4 regions of the Caballeronia sp. RCC_10 genome follow, and region 2 is predicted to be linked to each of the others. Evidence: predicted binding sites of a transcription regulator. Region 2 holds the regulator's gene; each other region holds the start of a gene.
The links. Region 2 encodes LexA, which represses DNA repair genes until DNA is damaged. Its sites were predicted from a motif close to ACTGTATNNNNATACAGT; they were not measured.
Positions count from the first base shown of each region.

Region 1: the regulator LexA is predicted to act here: its motif matches at 1,720-1,737, upstream of AB6804_RS11950 (ATP-dependent helicase).
Region 3: the regulator LexA is predicted to act here: its motif matches at 1,860-1,877, upstream of AB6804_RS13785 (DUF2471 family protein).
Region 4: the regulator LexA is predicted to act here: its motif matches at 1,387-1,404, upstream of recA (recombinase RecA).

Region 1 covers NZ_JBFUPT010000005.1:88,768-92,390, reverse strand. The annotation lists gene AB6804_RS11950 (ATP-dependent helicase) at 1-1,686, opposite strand, end outside; gene AB6804_RS11945 (hypothetical protein) at 1,834-2,091, opposite strand; gene AB6804_RS11940 (hypothetical protein) at 2,158-2,550, opposite strand; gene AB6804_RS11935 (RNA-binding S4 domain-containing protein) at 2,860-3,081, shown strand; gene AB6804_RS11930 (MATE family efflux transporter) at 3,278-3,623, shown strand, end outside.
Region 2 covers NZ_JBFUPT010000001.1:134,239-137,861, forward strand. The annotation lists gene cysT (sulfate ABC transporter permease subunit CysT) at 1-471, opposite strand, end outside; gene AB6804_RS00625 (sulfate ABC transporter substrate-binding protein) at 608-1,642, opposite strand; gene lexA (transcriptional repressor LexA) at 1,887-2,555, shown strand; gene AB6804_RS00635 (hypothetical protein) at 2,669-3,004, shown strand; gene AB6804_RS00640 (LysR family transcriptional regulator) at 3,295-3,623, opposite strand, start outside.
Region 3 covers NZ_JBFUPT010000006.1:103,461-107,083, reverse strand. The annotation lists gene AB6804_RS13800 (glycine C-acetyltransferase) at 1-590, opposite strand, end outside; gene AB6804_RS13795 (helix-turn-helix domain-containing protein) at 724-1,326, shown strand; gene AB6804_RS13790 (CsbD family protein) at 1,464-1,652, opposite strand; gene AB6804_RS13785 (DUF2471 family protein) at 1,905-2,261, shown strand; gene AB6804_RS13780 (DUF2252 domain-containing protein) at 2,310-3,623, opposite strand, start outside.
Region 4 covers NZ_JBFUPT010000001.1:946,134-949,756, reverse strand. The annotation lists gene AB6804_RS04465 (sensor histidine kinase) at 1-509, opposite strand, end outside; gene AB6804_RS04460 (response regulator transcription factor) at 517-1,242, opposite strand; gene recA (recombinase RecA) at 1,495-2,565, shown strand; gene recX (recombination regulator RecX) at 2,584-3,623, shown strand, end outside.

The sequences.
Region 1 (3,623 bases), on a different contig from region 2:
CGCGTCGGGCGGATCGAGTGTCAGTTCGGTGAGAAAGCGCTCGCGCGTCGGATACGTCGACGCGATGCTCTCCATCTGCATCACATCGCCGATGCGAATGGCCGCGTCCTCGTGGTTGCGCTCCAGGTGCGGCTCGTACCATCGGCGGATCATTTCGAACTCGGCGGGCCAGCCCGATTCCCGCCCGCAAAGCCTGCCCATCAGGGCGACAAAGCGCGGCCAGTCCTCGCTCGCGCGTGCGGGCGCGCTGAAGGCTGCGATGGCATCGGCTGCCCGCGCGTTCTGGGCGACGCCGTCAAGCAGGCGTCCCGCGATCGCCGGCCCGACGCCCGGCAGCAGTTGCGCGACCCGAAAGCCCGCGACGCGGTCGCGCGGATTCTCGGCCCAGCGCAGCACCGCGAGCACGTCCTTCACGTGCACCGAATCCAGAAACTTGAGCCCGCCGAACTTCACGAACGGGATGTTCTTGCGCGTCAACTCGATTTCGAGCGTCGCGCTGTGATGCGCCGCACGAAACAGCACGGCCTGCGACTTGAGCTTCATGCCGCCCTTGCGCGCCTCCAGCACCTTTTCGACGACATAGCGCGCCTGATCGGCCTCGTCGGCGACGGAGACGACGCGCGGCTTCTGCGCCGATGCCTTGTCGGTCCACAAGTCCTTCGTGTACCGCTCGGCGGCAAGCCCGATGACCGCGTTCGACGCTTCGAGAATGGACTGCGTCGAGCGGTAATTGCGATCGAGCGTGACGGTCGCGGCGGGCGGATCGAAGTGTTGCGGGAAATCGAGGATATTGCGCACGGTCGCGCCGCGGAACGAATAAATCGACTGCGCATCGTCGCCGACGACGGTGAGGCCGCGCCCGTTGGGTTTCATCGCGAGAAGAATGCTCGCCTGCAAGCGATTCGTGTCCTGATATTCGTCGACGAGCACGTGATCGAAGCGGCTCGACAGATCGGCGGCAATCGCCGGCTCCGCCGCGAGATGCGACCAGTAGAGCAGGAGGTCGTCGTAGTCGAGCACGCTTTGCGATTGCTTCGCGCTGACGTAGGCGGCAAACAGGCGCTTCAGATCGGCTTCCCACTCGCGGCACCACGGAAACGACTGATCGAGCACCGTCGCGAGCGACGCGCCGGTGTTGACCACGCGCGAATAGATCGCGAAGCACGTCGACTTGGCCGGAAAACGCTTTTCCTTCGACGACAGCCCGAGTTCGTGCCGGACGAGGTTCATGAGATCGGCGGAGTCTTCGCGGTCGTTGATGGTGAACGAAGGCGCAAGCCCGACGATATCGGCGTAATCGCGCAGCAGCCGCGCGCCGACGCCGTGAAACGTGCCCGACCACGTAAGACCTTGCGCGATGGCGCTGCGGTTGCCGAGCGCGTTCGTGGCGATGCGCGAGACGCGCCGCGTCATTTCGAGCGCCGCGCGGCGCGAAAACGTCAGCAGCAAAATGCGATGCGGGTCCGCGCCCTTCACGAGCAAATGCGCGACGCGATGCGCAAGCGTGTTCGTCTTGCCCGATCCCGCGCCCGCGATGACGAGCAGCGGGCCGCCGGTGCGGCCCGGTTCGTCCACGCCGAATTCGACGGCGCGGCGTTGCCCGTCGTTCAGTTTCGCGAGATACGCCGCTGCGGCCTGATCTTGAGTGCGGGATGATTCGGCGGCGGTGTCGGGGAGCGTGAGCACGAGGACTTGAGCGGTGGATAGAAGTGACGCGACACTGTATATCCATACAACCCACGCGTGCAAGCCTTTGTCGACGCTAGCCTTTTGGCCCTAAAACGACAACGGCCCGCGAACAAGGCGCGGGCCGTATCGACGGAAGAAGACGCCCTAGTCGGCCTTCTTCGCGTTCTTCAGCTTGGCATCGGCTGCGGCTTCGTTCGCTTCCGATTGCGACTCGGTCTTCTTCTTGTCGGCCTTCGCCTGCGCGACGGCCGCGTCCTTGTCGGCTTCAGCCTGCTTCTTCGCGGCTTTCTTGTCGGCGTGCGTCATCGGCGCATCGCTCGTTTGCGCGATCGATACCGCGCTCACGCTCGTCAACGCGCCCGCGACGAGCGCCGCCAGCAACGCATTCGTACGTCTTGTCATGGTGTTCTCCCGGTGTGGTTGCGCAACGCCTCGCGACGCCCTCTTGCGGGCGTCGCGGCGACCCGTTTAGTGCTGCTCGCCCTGATCCTTCGGCGTGCGGTCGGCTGCGGCGTTCAAATCGTCCTTGGCGGCCTGCTTGTCGGCCTTCTTGTTGATCTTCGCGTTGCGCACTTCCTGCTTGTACTGCGCCTTCGCTTCCTTGTCCGCGGCCTTCAACTCGGCCTTCGACGCCTTCTTCGACGCGCGGTATTCCGCGTTCGCCTGGGCGTCGGCGTTGCGCTTCTGCACCAGCGGATCGGTCGATGCCGGCGCGACGAGGTTCTGCGGCGGCGGCGCGAGTTGCGCCTGGGTGTCCGCGCCCGGTGCGGGCTGCATCGGCTGGGCGGTTTGCGCTTGCGCGCCGGTGGCTGCGAGGGCGGCGAATGCGGTGCCGATCATCAAAATTCGAGCCTTAGTCATGAGCTAGTCCTCTTTTTAGTGGCGCCGGCGGCTTGGCGCTCTGAAAGCGCTGTGCGCGACGCGTTGGCGTTTAGAAGATGACCGAAGCTGCATCGATCAAACTAACAGACCCGGCGATCGGTGATGGAGTTTCGCGAAATCAGTCGCTGTTACCGTCCGTTTCACTTGGCTACATTTGCTACCGAATTCGCCGACGATCGGCCATAAAGCGTTTTGCGTCCGATCGTTCGCGGTCGACATTGACAGAGCACGAGGCGTACCCGATGCCTTATGATGGCTTCCTTCGCACCTTTCACTCTTCCGCCCGCCATGCCGCAGCTCCAGTTCACCCTCACTGGCGATCACGTCGAACTCCACAATCTGCTCAAGCTGATGGGCCTTGCCGATAGCGGCGGCGCCGCGAAGGCGCGCGTCGCCATGGGCGATGTCACCGTCGACGGCAAAGTGGAACTGCGCAAGACGTGCAAGATCCGCGCGGGCCAGGTCGTGATGATCGACGGCCAGAAGATCCGCGTGCGCGCGCCTGCCTGACCCATGGCGTCGGGTTTGCGCCGGCGCGCCGCCGGATTGCCAAAACCCGGCCATAACGGAGCGCGGCATCGACATGACGTGCGTGAGGCAATAAGCTAGTCGTCTTTCGTTCTGGTTTCAGCGTCGGCCCTTTGCGCTGTTCACCGCCTGACCGCGCGTTTGCTTCGCGGCCAGTTCCGTTCCGTTTCCTTCGACCATGCCATCGCACACCACGCGCGCCACGAACGCGTATCAGGGACCGCCGACGCTGTCCCGCCATGCCGTCGACACGGCGCGCCTCGCCGCGCCGCTCGCCATCGCGCAGCTTTCTCAAATGGCGATGGGCGTCACCGACACCATTCTCCTCGGCTCGCTAGGCCCCGACGCGCTCGCTGCGGGCGGGCTCGGCGCGAACCTGTTCTTCGTCGTCGTGACGCTGCTGCAGGGCGTACTGACGTCGGTGAGCGTGTCGGTGGCGCATGCGCGCGGCGCGAACGCGGAAGACCGCGTGCCTCGCATCTACTGGACGGGGCTGCTGCTTTCCGTGCTGCTCGCCGTGCCCG
Region 2 (3,623 bases):
GACGAACGGCAAGCCGATGAACGTCAGCGCGACCAGCACGCCGAGTGGCGTGAACGCGACCTTGATGCCGAGCGGCGCGAGAAATTGCCCGATCCAGCCGTTGCCCGCGTACACGGCCGCGAGCGAGATGCCCGCGACGGAAGTCGGCAACGCGAACGGCAGATCGACGATGGCATCGACGATACGCTTGAACGGGAACGTATAGCGCACCAGCACCCACGCGACGAGAAAGCCGAATACCGCATTGATCAGCGCCCCGCCGAGCGCGGCGAAGAACGTCAGCCGGTACGACGCCAGCACGCGCGGCGACGTGACCGCGCGCACGAATTGCGCCCAGTCGAGCGTCGCTGTCTTGGCAAAGGTGGCTGCAAGCGGTATGAGCACGACAAGGCTCAGATACGCGAGCGTAATGCCGAGCGTCAGGCCGAAGCCCGGCAGCGCGCTTGGCTTGCGCAGGTTGAAAGTGCTCATGCGTGAATCATCCTGTTCCAGTGCGCCGGGGCGGGCGCTCGTTGCTGCATGTGCGTACAGCGGCGTCATGGCGCGCCGCTTGTCGTCGCTTCAATCGGCTCGATGCTCCATCATCGAGCCGCCCTGCTCGTTGCTGTTACTGCGGCTGGTAGATCGAATCGAACACGCCGCCATCCGCGAAGTGCGTCTTTTGCGCCTTCGTCCAGCCGCCGAAGGTATCGTCGATGCTGTAGAGCTTCAGCTTCGGAAACTGCTTGGTGAGATCGGACGGGACCGTTTTCGAGCGCGGACGATAAAAGTTGCGTGCCGCGATCTGCTGACCTTCGTCGCTATACAGATACTTCAGATACGCCTCGGCGAGCTTGCGCGTGCCGTGCTTGTCGACGACCTTGTCGACCACCGCGACCGGCGGCTCGGCCAGAATGCTCACCGACGGCACGACGATTTCGAACTTTTCCGGGCCGAACTCCTTGAGCGACAGGAACGCCTCGTTCTCCCACGCGATCAGCACGTCGCCCTGCCCGCGCTGCACGAAGCTCGTCGTCGCGCCGCGAGCGCCCGAATCGAGCACGCCCGCGTTCTTGTAGAGCTTCGAGACGAAGTCCTTCGCGCTCTGCTCATTGCCGCCCGGCTTGTGCTGCGCATACGCCCACGCGGCCAGATAGTTCCAGCGTGCGCCGCCCGAGGTCTTGGGGTTCGGCGTGACGATCGAGACGCCCTGCTTCGTCAGATCGTCCCAGTCCTTGATGTGCTTCGGATTACCCTTGCGCACGAGAAACACGATCGTCGATGTGTACGGCGACGCATTGTCAGGCAGGCGCTTTTGCCAGTCGCCGTTGACGAGTCCCTTGCCGGCGAGCGCGTCGATGTCGTAGGCCAGTGCGAGCGTGACGACATCGGCCTGAAGGCCATCGAGAACCGCGCGTGCCTGGCCGCCGGAACCGCCATGCGACTGCTTGAACGTGACGGTCTCGCCCGTCTCCGCCTTCCACTTCTTCGCAAACGCCTGATTGAAATCCTGATATAGCTCGCGCGTCGGATCGTATGACACGTTCAGAAACGCGGTCTGAGCATGCGCGTGGACGCTGATGGCCGCCGTCGCCGCTGTGACCGCGAACGCCGCGAAGAGCTTTCTTGCCTTGGTCCCCAATCCCGCCTTCGTGCTTTGCATTCCCCGTTCTCCGTCTTATCCATTGACGGAATCAGTCTATCGGCGCGGCTATATGATTAGAAATAATCGTTTCTCATCTTTTTATATGGAATCGTGCTAACGGCGCCGCCTTGCCTGCGTTCCGGCAGCGAAGGCCGATTCCGGGCGCTTCCGCGACGAAGTTAAAGTAATGCTTGAAAAGCGCGAAATACTGTATAAAAATACAGTCATCTGTTCATCAATACAGCGCAGCAGGGGCCAGCCAGTGACTAGAACTTCAAAACTTACCGCTCGCCAGCAGGAAGTCTTCGAACTCTTGCAGCGCGCCATCGAGCGCACCGGCTTCCCGCCCACCCGCGCGGAGATTGCCGCGGAGCTTGGCTTCAGTTCGGCCAATTCCGCCGAGGAGCATCTTCGGGCGCTGGCGCGCAAAGGCGTGATCGAACTGGCGGCGGGATCGTCGCGCGGCATCCGGTTGATTGGCGAGACCGTGCAACCGGACGAGCTGCCGCATCAGTTCACATTGCCGCATCCGAGCATCATGCAGTTGTCGCTGCCGCTCGTCGGCCGGGTCGCAGCCGGCAGTCCGATCCTCGCGCAAGAGCACATCTCGCAGCATTACGCGTGCGACCCGGCGCTCTTTTCCAGCAAGCCGGACTATTTGTTGAAGGTGCGCGGGCTGTCCATGCGCGACGCCGGCATTCTCGATGGCGACCTGCTCGCGGTGCAGAAGCGCACGGAAGCGAAGGACGGGCAGATCGTGGTTGCGCGTCTGGGCGACGACGTCACCGTCAAGCGCTGGAAGCGTCATACGGACGGCGTCGAACTCATCGCGGAGAACCCGGACTACGAGAACATCTTCGTGCGCTCCGGCAGCGGTGAATTCGCGCTCGAAGGCATTGCGGTCGGTCTGATCCGCTCGGGCGAGTTCTAGCGCGCCCGCTTCATCCCACGTCACGCACGACGCGGCGCGTTTCGAGTACATCAAAGCATGACGGCAGCCGTTCGCGGCTCGCCGCGGTGCGTCCTATCGCCTGGAGAGTCATCATGGAACGTTTTGCCCGTTTGTTGCCCTTCCGCCAGTTTGGCCGCCTGCGTCATCTGCGTGCATTGATTCCCTGCGGCGTCGCGGCGCGTCCGCATACCGAAGCCACGCGCGATCTGTTCGATGAAATGCCGGTGCTGCCGTCTCTCCAGCCGGCGTTCGCCCGCGTGTCGCTCGTGAAGACGGTTCATGCGGAACCGGCGCAGCGCGCGCCGGTGCGGGTGTATCGCAGCGAATCGCGGGTCATCATGGTCGGCAAGATCAGCGAGGTGTCGCGCATGCTCGACCGCTGCATTGACGAAGAACGCGCGGGCGTCGCGGGCGGTTTTCCGGCGTGAGCGTCGCGGGTTGACCGGACGGCGGCTTCGGGATGGTTCTCGCGCCGGCGTGGTCAATCCGGGTTTGAACGACGCTCGTCGCCTAGAGGGTTATGCGAAAACTGTCACTTATCTTTGGTCGTGAGGGCAGTCAATGACGGCCTACGCCGGTGTTAGGGAAATCCATCGCGTCATGCCTCTGCAACTCATCTGCTGAAGTCAGCCAAAGATGTCCGAACCATCCAATTGTTACTTGGCTATTCGGCCTGGCGACTACTTAAGTCTCAGCCCGACGCGAAGCCGCAACTCGCTCACCGCGCCCTAACGCTCTGACGCATCAGTTGCACAAACTTGTCGGTGATCGACGGCAACGTTCTGCCTCGTTTCTTGACGATCGCAATCGACCGCACGAACGCTGGATCGTTGATCTCTTTGCTGACGAGCCCAGGCTCGGCGCGCACTTCTCGCGCGGTCTCGGGCAGGATCGTCACGCCCAGGCCCGCGCGCACCATCGCGACGGCGGTCATCATATACGTGGGTTCGCACGCAATATCGAGCGACCCGCTCCACTGGCTAAGCGCGGCATCGACAACCGCGCGCACGCTTGTTCCCGGTGCGGTGAGCACGAGCGGAACCTGCT
Region 3 (3,623 bases), on a different contig from region 2:
CATATGCCGGCGAGGTCGGCGATGATGCCGTCCATCGAGAAGACGCCATCCGTCGCGATCAGCTTGAAACGCGCGCCTGTGGCATCGGCTTCCTTGAGACGCGCTTCGAGGTCAGCGAGGTCGTTGTTTTTGTAGCGCAGCCGTCGAGCCTTCGAGAGACGAACGCCATCGATGATGCTCGCATGATTTAGTTCATCGCTGATGATGGCGTCTTCGTCAGTCATGAGCGTTTCGAACAGGCCACCGTTCGCGTCGAAGCAACTCGAGTAAAGAATCGCGTCGTCCGTTCCAAGAAAGTCCGCGACCGCGCGTTCCAGCTGCTTATGCACTGTCTGTGTACCGCAGATGAAGCGCACCGACGCCATCCCGAAGCCGTCCGCGTCGAGTCCCGCCTTCGCGGCTTCGACGAGACGCGGGTCGTCCGCCAGTCCCAGGTAGTTGTTTGCGCAGAAGTTAAGCACTTCTGCTCCGCTGTCCAGCCGAATATCCGACGACTGCGGACTCGCAATTACGCGTTCCGTCTTGTAAAAGCCGGCCGCGCGAATCTCGTCGATGGTCTCGCTCAAATGTCTCAGAAATCGGTCGTTCATCAGCAGCATCCTTTGATTGCGGGAATCGGTGTGCAGCCCCTAGCCCTGTTATAGTCCATGCATCGCATTGAACGTGTTCGATATTTCGAACACGTTTCCGATATGCCGAACACTGTAAAGGATCGAAGAAGTCATGGCAAGCGTTCGCTCTGCGCAGGTGACCGGAGAACCAGCATCGTCCGTGACGGCGCCGCCGCGCGTCGGCGAGCAGATTCAACGGTTGCGAAATGAAAGAAAACTGACGCTCGATGACCTGTCGCGGGCAGCAGGTGTGTCCAAATCGATGTTGTCGGAGATCGAACGCGACAAGGCGAATCCGACCATAGCGGTCGCGTGGAGACTGACAAATGCGCTCGGCATCAGCCTCGACCAGTTGTTCGCGCAACAACGGCCGCTGGAAGCGATCCGCGTGGCCGGTCCGCACGAAATCCCGACGCTAAGTGGGGATAACGGAGGGTATCAATTGCGCGTCTGGGGGCCGATCGAACTGGCTGGCAAGTTCGAATGGTACGAACTTACCTTGCAGGCGGGCGCCGCGCTCAGATCGAACGCGCACGAACCGGGCACGCGAGAACACGTGACGGTCCTGAACGGGACAATCGAAGTGGAGGCGTCAGGTACGACGCGACGTCTGAAGTCAGGCGAGACGGCACGCTACGCCGCGGACGACGGACACGCCATCCGAAATGCGGGCAGGTCAGAAGCGAAGGCGCTGTTGGTGGTCATTCACGGTTGAGCCGGCTGACTGCCAGGCTGCGAGCCCGCGGAACTTTATGCGCATCAAGTCGAGCGGTGCGCGCCAAGAAGTAAAAACGGGACGCCACTGGGCGTCCCGTTATACGCGGAGCGACGTTTGCCGCTTCGCTAACCCCGTTACGGGTTCTTCTTCACGCTGTCCTTTAGATCCTCGCGGACATCACCGGCACCCTTTTGGATCTTCCCGGCTGCTTGCTGCATGTCGCCCTTGGCTTCCTGCGCCGGGTCATCGGTTGCGTTACCGACGACTTCATTGATTTTCCCCTTCACCTGCTTGCCAACGCCTTCGACTTGGTCCTTATTCATCCTGTTTCTCCTTTCGTTTCGCGCTTAGGCTGCGCGCGATGCTACGTTAAAGATGCCCGCATCGTGACGCGGGATGTCGCGTAAGCATGGCTCTAGAATGCGCCTCCCGGGCGCACCCGCGTAGCAGCGGATGTCTGAATCGCACGTAGGCGGAATCGCACATACACGGCGATCGAACGGCGCGACGCTATTTTCATCGGAGCTAGTACTGTATATTTATACAGTACTAAGAGACCGCTGGAAGGGGTGACTATGGATTCGAATGGCGAACATCTCAGCAAGAAGCAGTTCGAGCGCGCGGTTCGTGACCTCGAGCGCATCACGCGACAGATCGCAGGGCGCTATATCGAGAAGGGCGTGCCGCTCACTTGGCGGCTGCTGCACGCGATCGAGGCTGAAGCCGTTGCAGACCTTGGGTTCGCCGGGCGGCACGAGGCCGCGCTGCGCGAACTCTTCGCTCGGCCCGACGGTTTCCAGTTCCCGGAGACCGACGATGTCGTCGACGTCGCATCGTCGGACGCGTTGCCTGCCGTTTTTGCGTTTGCAGTCGACGCCTACGAATGCGCCGCCCGGCAGGGCAAACCGAAACTTTCCATCGCTGCACACTAAGGCGTCGATACGGCTCGATCGCGCGTACTTGGCCGCCGAGCGACGCCATCAGACGGCGAAGTCGGCGGCCATATCGGCGTCGGTGCGCGCGTGCAGCTCCCCGGTTCGGCATGCGCGGCGGAATCGCTCGTAGTCTTTCTCGACCTGATCCGCGTAAGCGCGGCCATAGGACACGAGCGCTTCCGGCAAACGCGGGCCGTTGCCGATATATCCCGATATCTCCAGCGAAAGGCCGCTAGCCTTCGCGTGCGCCCGGGCGAGCGCCCAGCCGCATAGCGCGGCGTAACTGCGCAGGGCTTCGTCGTCGAACGTGTCGATCTGGACCGAAAGCTTCATGTCGCGCAGTTGACGGATGTAGAACGTGCGGCCGAGCGCACCGGTTGCGAAACCGAGAAACGGATCGCTGGCCGCCTGCATCAGGCGTTGCCCGTGCACGACGCGCTGTCCATCGTGCTTGTTTTCCGGAGCGGCTCCGTGTGGACGCGTGTAGCGCGCGACGACCGACATCGACGCCTCTTTCAACTGCAGGAACAGCGGCCTGCCATGATGATCCGTGAAAAGCAGCACCACACAGCGCGTGCCGACGCTGCCGACACCGACCACCTTGAACGCAACGTCCTGCAGTTGAAACTGCGAAAGCAGCGCCGCGCGTTCCGGCGTCAGGGACGTCATGTAGTCCGCCATCAGCGACCCGAGAAGCGTCGCCCGATCGCCCGACAGCGCCGCCCACTCGTCCGCGCGGTCGATCAGCGTGCTCTCGCCGCGGATGTGAAACACGGCCGGCGGCGCATCGCGGATGCGCCAGCCATCGCCGTGCTTGTCTGCGAGCTTCGGCAGCACACTGTCGTGCGTTCGGCGCGACGCGCGTTCGATACTTCGACGGATGCGGCGTCGAGCCGCGTCGCTCTGAACCAGACCGTACAGTTGCGCAAAGGTGATCCGCTCGTACCAGAGATCGAGCACACCCATCTCGGCGTACTCGCGCATGTGCCGCTGATAGCTTTCGGCGGCCCGGTACGCGAGTTCGTCCGCGGCCAGGTCGCCCATGCCCAGGTGTCTGCCTGCGACGGTGAAGCTTGCGATCAGGCGCTTGAGATCCCACTCACAAGGCCCGCGCGCGGTCTCGTCGAAGTCATTGAGATCGAAGATAAGCGTACGCTCGGGCGTCGCGAAGCCGCCGAAGTTGGCGAGATGGCAATCGCCGCAAATCTGGATCGTAATGCCGCTATCGGCTGTGCCGGCCAGATCGTGCGCCTGTACGATCGCGCTGCCGCGATAAAACGCAAATGGCGATGCGAGCATCCGCCCGTAGCGCAGCGGAACCAACGTCGCGACGCGTCGTTCGCTGCTGACCCGCAGCAA
Region 4 (3,623 bases), 810 kb from region 2:
CGAAATTCGACGATGCCCGGCTGCGGCCGGTCGTCCTCGTGCGGCAGCGGCATGTCGCGGTCGCCGCCGACGAGTTCACCGCGCGTGCCGAGCACCTGAAAGAACACGCTGTCGACGTTGTCGGCGCGCAGGAAATCGCGCGTGGCGTCGGGCAGCCGCAATTCCGCGACGCCGTTGACCGGCTGGATCTGGCGGGCGAGCACATAGGCATCGGCTTCGAGCGCGCGGTCGAACGGACCGTTGGCGATCGACTTCGCGACCAGATACGTCACCGCGATGCTCATCGGCCAGAGAAGCAGAAGCGGTGCGAGCATCCAGTCGAGAATCTCGCCGAAGAGCGAGCGCGGGTGCGCCTCGTTGCCGGGCTCGAGCTCGTCGGGCGGGGCGAACGGATTGGCGTAGCGCGCGTCGCGCAGGGCGTCGGAATCGGCGGCGGTCGCGTCGATAGCCGCCGGCGAAGGCTGGCGCGGCGCTTCGCCTGCGCGTTCGGTGGAGGCGGGCGACGCCATGCGCGGCTTACTTATAGTGTTGGCTGGCAGCAGCCGGATCGGCCGCCGCCTTTGCATCGGGCGCGCTCGCGGCTTTTTCGAGCGTGTAGCCGAGTCCGCGCACCGTGATGATCCGCGCGCCGCTCGGCTCGATCTTTTTGCGCAGGCGATGCACGTAGACCTCGATCGCGTTGTTGCTGACTTCTTCGCCCCACTCGCAAAGATGATTGACGAGCTGCTCCTTCGACACGAGCCGGCCGATGCGCTGGAGCAGCACTTCGAGCACGCCGAGCTCGCGCGCCGACAGATCGATCACCTGATCCGCGATATGCGCGATGCGTCCGACCTGATCGAACGACAGCGATCCGTGCCTGACGACCGTCGGTCCGCCGCCCGCGCCGCGCCGCGTGAGCGCCCGCACGCGCGCTTCCAGTTCGTTGAGCGCGAAGGGCTTCGCCATATAGTCGTCCGCGCCGAGATCGAGGCCCTTCACGCGCTCGTCGACGCTGTCGGCGGCGGTCAGGATCAGGACCGGCATCTGCGAATTGCGCGCGCGCAGGCGGCGCAGCACTTCGAGACCGGGCATCAGCGGCAGGCCCAGATCGAGGATGAGCAGGTCGAAAGATTGCAGGGAAAGCGCGGTGTCCGCCTCGACGCCATGCTTCACATGGTCAACGGCGTATCCCGATTGGCGGAGTGATCGGACGAGCCCGTCCGCGAGTATGCTGTCGTCTTCGGCAATGAGGATTCGCATCGTCGGGGCCTGATGCGCGGGGCGCATCGCATTGCCGGCACCGCATTTCGCCCGGCGCGGCGGTCTCCAGGGTGTTATGCGGTTTTTGCACGGTTCGCTCGACGTGGAAAAACACCACGCCGCACGATCGGGCTTGCAAAAACTACTGTTTTTTTATACAGTGTCTGCGTTAGTGCAAAAGCGGGGCGAAGTATCGCTACGAGCCTGCGCGCACGCGTCTCAGACGCCGTTCATCATAGCAAAGGACGATTCATGGAAGAAAGCAAGAAAGGCCCGGCTGGAATGACTGCGGAAAAGAGCAAGGCGCTGGCCGCCGCGCTGTCGCAGATCGAAAAGCAATTCGGCAAAGGGTCGATCATGCGGCTCGGCGCAGGCGAGGCGGTCGAAGACATTCAGGTGGTCTCCACCGGCTCGCTCGGACTGGACATCGCGCTCGGCGTCGGCGGCTTGCCGCGTGGCCGCGTGGTGGAAATCTACGGTCCGGAATCGTCGGGCAAGACCACGCTCACGCTGCAAGTGATCGCCGAGATGCAGAAGGTCGGCGGCACGGCCGCGTTCATCGACGCGGAACACGCGCTCGACGTGCAATACGCGCAGAAGCTCGGCGTGAACATTCAGGAACTGCTGATCTCGCAGCCGGATACGGGCGAGCAAGCGCTGGAAATCGCGGATGCGCTCGTGCGCTCCGGCTCCATCGACATGATCGTCATCGACTCGGTCGCGGCGCTCGTGCCGAAGGCGGAAATCGAAGGCGAAATGGGCGATTCGCTGCCCGGCCTGCAAGCGCGTCTGATGTCGCAGGCGCTGCGTAAGCTTACCGGCACCATCAAGCGCACGAACTGCCTCGTGATCTTCATCAACCAGATCCGCATGAAGATCGGCGTGATGTTCGGCAACCCCGAAACCACCACGGGCGGTAACGCGCTGAAGTTCTATTCGTCGGTGCGCCTCGACATTCGCCGTATCGGTTCCATCAAGAAGAACGACGAAGTGATCGGCAACGAAACCCGCGTGAAGGTGGTGAAGAACAAGGTTTCGCCGCCGTTCCGCGAAGCCATCTTCGACATTCTGTACGGCGAAGGCATTTCGCGTCAGGGCGAGATCATCGACCTGGGCGTGCAGGCCAAGCTGGTCGACAAGGCGGGTGCTTGGTACAGCTACAAGGGCGATCGCATCGGACAGGGCAAGGACAACGCGCGCGAATTCCTGCGCGAGAATCCTGACATCGCGCGCGAGATCGAAAACAAGATCCGCGAATCGCTGGGCGTGGCTGCGCTGGCTGATGCCGTCGCCACGGGCGCAGCCGTGTCGGGCGACGAATAAGCGTCCGACCTGCCGCCGATGCTCAAGCGCCGGTTTGGATCGAAGGCTGGCAACGCTCAGATCGGGCGGGGTGGTGCTGGAAGTTCGAATCGCGCTGGCGAGAACGATGAAGCAAGCGGTGATCTGAAGAGCGATCGCTCTGCATACGCCGCAGGCGGTGTCGATCAGCCGGAGGACAGCGCCGAAGCCGTCGATCGCTACGAACGAAGCAGCGAGCGCGGCGGGGCATCGTCAAAGCGCGGCGGCTTCATGTCAGGCAAGAAAGCACGCGCCGGCGCGAAGTCATTCGCGTCGGCGCGTCGCGTTTCTGAGGCTGCGGACGAGCACGTTGCGGGTCCAAGCGCAGGCGCGATTGACCAGCGCAAGCAGTCCGGTTCGATCAACCGTGACGAGTTTTACGGTCAAAGCGCGGCATCGGCGACCCGCGAACAAGACGATCGAGGCGGTCATAACGATCACGCCTCGGCGCAACCCACGCAGCCCGATCGCGCTGCCCGCCTTCAGCAAGCGCGCTCGCTATTGCAGCAAGCCACCGCACAGGCGGTCAGCCTTCCGCCTCGCGGTCAGCCGACGGCGGTCAGCACCGGCCACTTCGACGATTCCTTCGAAGAGGCCGACCCCTTCGAACCATTCGAGCAGTGCGCGCCGTCTCGTGCGCCCGCAGTTGAGACGGGTTCCGTTAGTGAGCGTCCGATTCGGCGTCCACGTAAGGCACGCAGCGCAACTAATCGACCGTCACCGCAACGCTTCCCCGCCGGCGACGCATTCGAAGACTCCGAGCCGTTCGAACAATGTGCGCCGCAAGCAGAAGTGGAACTGGAGTCCGCGTACAGCCGCTCCAGCGAACGCCAGCGCAAGGTGCCCAACGCCAATAATCCCCGTCAGCCGCAACGCTCGCTCAAAGGGCGCGCGCTAGGCTACCTCTCGCGCCGCGAATATAGCCGCGCAGAGCTGTCGCGCAAACTACGGCCGTATGTCGAAGAAGCCGATTCCCTCGAAACGCTGCTCGACAGCCTCGAACGCGACGGCTGGCTGTCCAACGAGCGCTTCGTCGAAAG